DNA from 4 places in the Dehalobacter restrictus DSM 9455 genome. Region 1 is predicted to be linked to each of the others. Evidence: riboswitches for the same ligand, from Rfam matches in the RefSeq annotation. Region 1 holds a riboswitch; each other region holds the start of a gene.
What was found. A riboswitch is a leader RNA that binds a small molecule or an ion and turns the genes downstream of it on or off. The one in region 1 is predicted to bind cyclic di-GMP.
Positions count from the first base shown of each region.

Region 2: another riboswitch for cyclic di-GMP. It lies ahead of DEHRE_RS09310 (golvesin C-terminal-like domain-containing protein); the one in region 1 lies ahead of nhaB (sodium/proton antiporter NhaB).
Region 3: another riboswitch for cyclic di-GMP. It lies ahead of DEHRE_RS11670 (HD-GYP domain-containing protein); the one in region 1 lies ahead of nhaB (sodium/proton antiporter NhaB).
Region 4: another riboswitch for cyclic di-GMP. It lies ahead of DEHRE_RS12460 (DUF5667 domain-containing protein); the one in region 1 lies ahead of nhaB (sodium/proton antiporter NhaB).

Region 1 covers NZ_CP007033.1:38,693-40,898, reverse strand. Annotated here, with positions in the region: gene DEHRE_RS00220 (hypothetical protein) at 384-791, shown strand; cyclic di-GMP riboswitch class I at 942-1,033, shown strand; gene nhaB (sodium/proton antiporter NhaB) at 1,119-2,206, shown strand, end outside.
Region 2 covers NZ_CP007033.1:1,941,342-1,943,547, reverse strand. Annotated here, with positions in the region: gene DEHRE_RS09310 (golvesin C-terminal-like domain-containing protein) at 1-1,132, opposite strand, end outside; cyclic di-GMP riboswitch class I at 1,253-1,336, opposite strand; gene DEHRE_RS09305 (ABC transporter ATP-binding protein) at 1,630-2,206, shown strand, end outside.
Region 3 covers NZ_CP007033.1:2,430,292-2,432,497, forward strand. Annotated here, with positions in the region: gene tnpB (IS66 family insertion sequence element accessory protein TnpB) at 1-274, opposite strand, end outside; gene tnpA (IS66 family insertion sequence element accessory protein TnpA) at 268-600, opposite strand; cyclic di-GMP riboswitch class I at 932-1,017, shown strand; gene DEHRE_RS11670 (HD-GYP domain-containing protein) at 1,113-2,174, shown strand.
Region 4 covers NZ_CP007033.1:2,593,891-2,596,096, reverse strand. Annotated here, with positions in the region: gene DEHRE_RS12465 (ABC transporter permease) at 1-906, shown strand, start outside; cyclic di-GMP riboswitch class I at 1,143-1,227, shown strand; gene DEHRE_RS12460 (DUF5667 domain-containing protein) at 1,241-2,206, shown strand, end outside.

The DNA.
Region 1 (2,206 bases):
TATTGCTTAATAAGGATGTACTGTGTACTTGGCATAACAAAAGCAAAATAACAATTTTAATTAAATGTTACATTTCAAATAAAGTGTGACTGTTTTAAAAAACATATTAAGCGAATTAATATTCCAACTAGAAAAACAATTGAAATGCAAGGGCTTTGTTACAGAATATAGCCTTTCCATGGCTAAAAATTTTGGAATAAATGTGTCTTTAAGCAAGCTGGGGTATTTGTATCGAGGTAGACTTATCAACAACTGTAATATTTCTGGCTATCTTATTAGAAAATGAGGAATTTGCATAATCATAAAGATTTGAGCATTGCTTTTTTTTTAGTATAATAATAAATGAGATCTATCGGTATTAAACGCAAGTAGGAGGTCTTCGAATGGAAGAATGGAAAAGACAGATACTAGGCGCGGTTAAATCCGGACGTGCAAGTTTAGCAAATGAATATGCCCGGGCAGCAATACAAAATCCGGAGAATAAGATTTCTTTTGGGGAATTTATGTGCGGCAAGAAATACTATATGGGGGTTATCGCTAAAAACAATGTTGAGGCTCATTTATTATACCCCAATACGAAGGACCGGCTCGAACTTGAGACGGGTGATGTAATCGCAGTTAAATATGGCGATTTATATATAGTAGGTATATTTACGCTTTCAGACGATGAGATTGGAATAAAGACGTTGACGAGTGTGGATTGTCAAGGGGAACAAGATTTTGTTCAATTACGTAATGGTGGAGCTAACCATGTCGCTTTTCTTTTTCATGTTCCAAAGGATGAGAGATAGCCTGATTGGCTAAAGGATCATATTAAAAAGCAAAATACTTAAGATAAATAACTGGACAATTCAGCATAAAATGGATATATTCAGGGTATTCAAAAGAAAATTTATTTGTTATAATGTATAAGCTTAAGCAAAAATAACAATATAAAGTTGTACGAGTTGGTGCAAACTTCGTGAAAGTGAAGGACGCTAAAGCTATGGGTCTAAGGCTGCTTGTAAGTTGCTATGATTGCCAGGCTGCAAGTAATTGAACTTCTTGGGGGGGAGTAGTTCCATTTTGGATTACTCTCTTTTTTATGTCTTTTATTTTCACTTGGGAGGATGGTACATATGAAACAAATGGGCATCGGACAAGCATTCAAAGCAAATTTTCTGGGTCACGCTCCGGACTGGTACAAAAGAGCAATTCTTGCTTTTCTGTTATTGAACCCTATTTTGATGTATACCGCCGGTATGTATGTTACCGGTTGGGTGTTGATTGTCGAATTCATTTTTACCCTGGCAATGGCGTTAAAATGTTATCCGCTTCCTGCCGGTGGGCTTCTGGCAATCGAAGCCGTTGTGCTCGGACTTACTAGCCCTCAAATGGTCTATAGTGAAGTTGAAACGAACCTGCCGGTTATTCTTCTTCTGATGTTCATGGTCGCCGGGATCTATTTTATGAAAGAAGGTCTTGTGTACCTGTTTTCCAAGCTCCTTACTAAAGTACACTCTAAAGTCGCGCTTTCATTTCTGTTCGCTGTATTGGGTGCGTTTCTTTCCGCATTTCTGGATGCGCTGACCGTAACGGCGGTGATTATCGCCGTGGCCTACGGTTTCTATAACATCTTCCATAAGTTTGCTTCCAGTGAAAAAGTATACGAAGAGTATGACATTAATCACGATCATAGTGTTGATGAGAAATATCATGAGGATCTGGACGAGTTTCGTGGTTTTCTGCGTAATCTTATGATGCATGGCGCGGTGGGCACTGCGCTGGGCGGAGCAATAACGCTGGTTGGTGAACCGCAGAATCTGTTGATTGGCTCCATCATGAAATGGGATTTCGTAGATTTCTTTATACAATGCGCCCCTGTGTCTATCCCGGTATTGATCGTTGGTCTTCTGACCACCATTATCCTTGAAGTTACTAAGTTCTGGGGGTACGGCTACCAGTTTCCTGAGTCGGTACGAAAGGTTATGGAAGATGATGTAAAGGCCAAAGATGCTGTCAGAAATATGCGAGGACGTGTACGCCTGATTGTTATGGCTTTGTGCGGCGTTCTGCTGATCTTCTCCCTGGCGCTGCACCTGGCGGAAGTAGGCATTATTGGTCTGATGATTATTATCCTGCTTACAGCCTTCAATGGGGTTACTGAAGAAAAGCGCATTGGTCATGCCTTTGAAGAAGCGCTGCCGTTTACTGCGCTGCTGGTCGT
Region 2 (2,206 bases), 1.0 Mb from region 1:
CTAGACCGAAGTAAAAGTCGCCATTCATTTCTTCAAAGGATCTGACAAAGGTGTCTGTATTAAAACGGAATACTTCGTCCCAAGTTTGAAGATCGGTGGTTTGGTAGACGACACTCGTGTAATTGCCGGCAGAATTTTTCACATTGGTTAACGCATACAGACTGTTGCCTCTGATGAGCAGATCTGCAGGGACAGCCGAAGTCTCAGGGAATATCACCTTTGTGGATTCATTGATGCTTTTGGCAATATACATAGAATCGGGAAGCCAGTGAGAGGTGGTGATCCGGTTATTTAGATATACAAGTTTATTTTGGAAGGTTGTAGGTTTTTTCATATAGTAGACGTAGGACGAAGTGAGGCCATTGGCGAAATTGGTTGAATAGATCTGTCTAGCGGAGCTGCTGTCAGTGATTCCAAGCATTGAGACATACTTGGTGTATGATGTCGTGATCGAAGTTGGCTTCATGTACATCATCTTTCCTGAAGCATACAGTGTTTGATTCAACTCAAAGAGGGAAGTGGCCCAGGAACCATAAAATGTAAAGCCAAGAGGAACCCGGCTGGTCCAAGTTTTCCCCATATCATTGGAGACAAGAACTTCGCCCCAACCTGTTTTACTGGTTCCGCAGGCTGCATAAAGCTGACCGTTATAGAGTGCCATGTCGAAAACATGAAGTGCATTCGGAATGGTTGCGTTTTTGAGCCATTGGTCATTATCTTCAAGGGTATAGAAATTGCCATTGTTCCAATCTCCCCGTGAATCGGTGCCAGGGATGTAGAGTTTGCCGTCCAGTACTTTATATTGGGCGATTTCCTCTTCATCAACGGTATATTGCGTGATGAATTTTTGGGCGGATGGCTCATAGTAGATGACCGGGATCGGACCGGCGTTCGTATTAAAATCACCATGGGCGAGATAAATACGGTTGTTATAGACCTGCATGTCCCAGACATTCTTGGCAAAAGTAGCTTTGTTGAACGGGTTTCCCAGTAATTCCACCTGGGGGGTTACATCTTTAACTGTAGTCGCAGCAGAAACCATTTTGTCGGTATGAACAGCGAAGCACGTGTTCACAATAAGTGTGAAGCTGAAGATTCCAGCGGCGATTTTTGTGATACGTTTCTTAATCATTGGTCTCTTCCTTTCCAAACTAGATAAAAATACAAAAAGCAACTGGTTCCCCAGCTGCCGCCAGCTTAGTTTTTTTATATTCATTCTAGCTGAAAAAACAGATGACTATATAAAAACTAATTTGGCAACTGGCTGTCATAGGGAATCCCCTTAGACCCTTTAGCTTTGCGCCACAGCCTTTCGACTGTTTTGCCTTGAGCAAATGTTTTGTAGATCATTCCTTTCATCTCCTATTTTATTCCCAGTTGGAAAATAACGCGATAATTTACGTTATTTTGTTAAATTTATGTATTTTTTGTAATAAACTTACTTAAAGTTACTATATCAAGCCGAATGACAAAATTCAATAGGATAAACGGACTAGGGTATTGGGATTTTGTCCTATTTAAAAAAAGATAATATCTTAGCGAATATTACATAAAAAGAATTATCAAGTAGAAATTTTAACGGAACTATGGCACTATAATAGTATGTTCCCAAAATATCAGGAGAAAAGAATGATTATTCAAGATGAAATTAAAAAAGGAATAGTTTTTGTTCGCTGGATAAAACCGGATGTTCTCCCCTTTCTTCCCAGGCTCATCGTCATTCTGCTGATTACTTCGACAGGGGCACTTTTCGGTGTTGCAAACGCCATACTCTCCAAGCATATGATTGACTACGCGATTGCAGGAGAACTGGCTTATGCCGGTATGGCCGGTGCTGCTTTAGGCGGTGCGATACTTCTTAATATCATGTTATCGATTGCCGGGTCACTGCTTTCTGTACGCGTCAGCGAAGGCTTTTCCAACGCCCTGAGGCAGCGTTTTTTCAAAAGGATGATGGTGACAGAATGGCTGCCGCTTTCGAACTATCATAGCGGGGATCTGATGACACGGTTGACAAGTGATGTCAATAACATCTCCAGTTGTATTATTAGTGTGATCCCGGGTATTGTGGCATTAGGCGTGCAGTTAGTGGGTTCTTTTGTAACCTTGCTTTATTATGAGCCGCGATTGGCAGTAATTGCGTTCATACTGGGACCTTCGACCGTGTTGTTCAGCCGGATCTGGGGCCGAAAGATGAAGAACTTGA
Region 3 (2,206 bases), 550 kb from region 1:
GTGGGGTAAGCGCCTGCGCTTCGGCGGGGCTACGCGGCCACTGAAACCTTCCGTTTTCAAGCCGTTTGTACAGGAGAACAAACCCATTGCCTTCCCAATACAGAGCTTTTATCCGGTCACATCGGCGTCCGCAAAATAGAAACAGGGTGCTCGAAAACGGATCCAGCCGAAACTTCTGCTGGACGATTCCAGATAGACCGTCAATCCCGCATCGAAGATCGGTGTATCCGCAGGCAATATAGATGCAGTCGGCTCCGGTGAAATCATTCAGCATGACTTCAGCGCGCGGCAGATTGCTTCAATGGCTGATGCATCTGCGCTGGGGTAAATGTCGGCTTCGGCATTTCCGATGCGCACTGTTGCCGCTATTTCCAGACAGTCATTCCGGCGTTCAACGGGAACTCTGGCAAAGTACGGCTCTTGATGCGTGGTCAATGCTTTAAACACTCGGCGTTGCCAATAGTAATATGTTTTCTCGACAATCCCGTTTTCCAGGCACCATTGCCTGATGCTTATTCCACTGTTCCGGCAGGATGAGATCCGCTCGCTCCACTCGGCCAGCCGTTGGTTTACGCTTAAGGTTTGCAGGCTTTGCTCCATTTGAGTCACTCCCATTCTATCTAAATGTCTACCTTAGACTCTTTTGGTGACACTTAGACTCTTTGGGATATTCTCTCATTCTGCTGATTCTATGACAATCCGCCTACATGGTTTACGCTTACTATTTAACGGGAATTGTACCGATCCACACGCGTATAAACATCATTAATTAGTTATACGAATTTAAGCGGATTCCTCTGCTAAACCAAGAAACATTGATCATTTGGCGCCAAAATAAAGAATATTTTTTCGAATAACCCCTGTAGAACCTGAAAGGGATGTGCTACAATAGTTCTGTGACCGAAATATCAATCGAATAGGGATACAGGAGCAACGACAATGGCAAACTTGGTGAAAGCCAGGGACGCAAAGCTATGGGTCTTCCAGAATAATTCTGATGACTGCCAGGCTACCGAATCCGCTCAGGTTTGTTTTGAATGTCGCCATGCAATCTGCTGGTGATTTTTTTGTTGCTTCAGCCAGCACTGATTTATCGGAAAGGAAGATTACAATTGCGTCAGGTAAGTGTAAACCGGCTTCAAAAGGGAGACGTGTTGGGACGAACCATTTTCTCGCATAACGGCCGTTCATTGCTTGGGAAAGGAATCACGCTGACCCAGCCATATATCGACCGGTTAAAAGAACTGGGCATTAGTATTGTCTATGTGGACGATGACGAAACGAAGGATATCGTTATTGAGGATGTTATTTCCGAGGAAAACAGGCGGGAGGCAATGAACTCCATTGAACATTCAGCGGAAGCGGTACGAATCGGTAAAGATCTCAATGGTTTTCAGGTAAAAAAGACAGTAAACAACATCATCGGGGACGTCCTGTTTCAAGAAAAGATATTTCTGAGCCTGACAGATATGCGGAGCTATGACAATCAAGTTTATGCGCATTCAGTCAGTGTTTGTGTCCTTGCGACCATTTTGGGCAAAGCTTTGGGACTGGATAAAGATACCCTGGAGGCACTGGCGGTAGGGGCTTTGCTTCACGATATCGGGACTGTCAAGCTGCCAAAAGAGCTTGTCGCCAAACGTGAGGCCTTTACTCCGAAGGAAAATGACCTATATAAGACGCACACTGTACATGGATTTGAAATACTTCGGAACAAACCGGAATTGAACTTATTGAGTGCGCATATTGCTTTGCAGCATCACGAATGGTTGAACGGAAACGGCTATCCCCGGAAGCTGTCCGGCCGGCACCTCCATATCCTGGCTCAAATCGTCGGGCTGGCCGACTTCTATGATAATCTGGTCAATGATGGCCCGGGCCACTCCCGGATCGTCCCGCATGAAGCCTGTGAAATTGTAATGGGATGTGCAAACAAACTATTCTCCCAGCAGTTGGTTGTAACGTTCTTAAAGCATGTTGCAGCCTATCCGACCGGCTGTACCGTTAAGCTCAATACAGGTGAAGTTGGGATTGTGGTTGACCAGAATAAAAGTTTGCCGATGCGCCCAATTATCAGGATATTAATCGCTGACAAAGGGTTGGCCCATGTCCGGGCTAAGGAATATAACCTTGTCGAAGATCTTACAACCTTTATTGTTTCCATTGTCGAGTGAAGCTGATCCATTTCTTGAAAAAAAACGCCGGC
Region 4 (2,206 bases), 390 kb from region 1:
GATGGAGATCTCTATGCCAATATTACCATGACCGGAACCAACGCAGATTATTTATTGGCGAATAATTTGGAGATCCTAAAAGGACGGTACCTATCAGAGAAAGACGTAAGAAATTATCGAAATGTTGCAATCGTATCCGATAAATTTGTGGAAAATATGTTTCCGGATGGCACTGATCCGCTCTCCCAAGACGTAAAAATATATAAGACCAATTCTATTGAATTGTATACGATTATAGGGGTATATAAATATGAACAATCAAGTATGGGTCAGGTAAGCACGGCTTCAGAGGAAGATCTGTCCACTAATCTTTATATCCCGATATCCACAGCAAATCTGGATGCGTCCCAGAAGAACTATTCCCGAATTACGGTAGTGGCAAGCGGGGATACGGACGTACTGGCTTTTACAACCCAGCTGACGACTTATTTTGATAACCTTTATAAAAATAATTCAGTATGGGGTGCAAGGGTAAATAGTATGGAGACGCAGTTAAATTCAATTTTAAGTGTTATTAGTACGATTTCCTTAGCTATTGCGTTTATTGCCGGAATTTCTTTACTCGTCGGAGGAATTGGGGTAATGAACATCATGCTGGTATCTGTCACCGAGAGAACAAGAGAGATTGGTACCAGGAAAGCTTTAGGTGCCAAAAACTTTCACATCCAATTTCAATTTGTCACGGAAGCAGTCATCATTTCCGGCATCGGGGGGGGCATCGGCATTATTATTGGCACCCTGGTCGGCACGATTGTCTCTGTTGTATTAAAGGCTCCTGTGACAATATCCATACCGGTAACAATTATTAGTGTTTTATTTTCTATGGCGATCGGCGTATTTTTTGGTTTCTATCCGGCCAATAAGGCAGCTAAACTTGATCCCATTGAAGCGTTGAGATATGAATAATAGTTCCGTTAATAAACCTGTTTAGATTTGTTCTAAGCTCATTAAGAAAAGAACTGACATGATAAATAATAAATTGGTCAGCATTTTGAAACGATCTGTTATTGAATATGAAGTTGCATTGCTCTATAATTACCCGACCATGAGACGAAAGTCTCATTTTTTATACCCCATTGGTCTGGAATAAGTCCAAAAACATTGATTTTCAAAGTAATTCTGTACTATAATGGCCTCAGCCAAAACGATAATGGCAAATCCGTCGAAAGACGGAGACGCAAAGCCACGGGTCTAACACCGAAAGGTTATGACAGCCGGGCTACCGAAAGGGGTAGATAGAATGATCCGTAAGAAGATTCTCGTTTCAATTCTTTGTGTTTTTCTAATCATTGCGGTCGCTCCAACCTGTGTATTTGCTGAAACAACCACGGATGGAACCACAGTTATCGAGGATGTTTCAACGAGTACTCCTGGTACGCCCACAGAGCCCGCTACAGATTCAACAGCTGCTGACCCGACAACATACACGGCAACAACCGATTTAACGACGACTGATACTACAACAACAGATGCAGTAACAACCGACTCCACAATAACGGATTCCACCGTCCAGGCCTCGACAGCAGATGAAGCCGGCGTAACGCCGGACAGCTGGCTCTATTCACTTGAACAGATGATTGAAAGTGTCCAGGTTGCTGTAACTTTTTCTGATGAAGGAAAAGCGGAACTGCTCGTTGAGTTTGCCAATGAAAGGCTCGCCGAAGCGGAAATCATGTCCGAACAAAACCAGTTGGATTTGATGGAACAGGCTCTGAAAGCGTACTCGGATACGATAAAGAAAGCCAACTTCCAGGTACAGCAGATGATCGAAGACAACGAAGTAGCTGAAGGTACGGATACGACGGCTACAGACGCTGCTGCGGATGATGGGACCGTCACGACTTCCACAGATGAAACAGTCGCAGAGGACACGGCAGCAACTGACATAGAAGAGAATACGGTGATCAGCAATCTGCTTGCCAGCATTGAGCTTGTTCAACGCGATGCAGATAAAGTCGTCTTAAAAATCAGCGGCAATCTGACAGAAGATCAGGCTGAGATCATGCAGAATATCATCAAAGCCGAAGTTCAAAACACCATTGCGATCAAAGCTTATGTGGCTGCCAAAAAAGCCTATGGGGATGCGGTGCAGCAATTTGCAGCGGCCAAAGCAGAGTTGGGTGAAGCCCGTGCTTCAGGTGACGAGGCTGCCATTGCCGTTGCCCTGGAAAAAGTCGAACAGGCTGAACAGTACAAAAACGACATG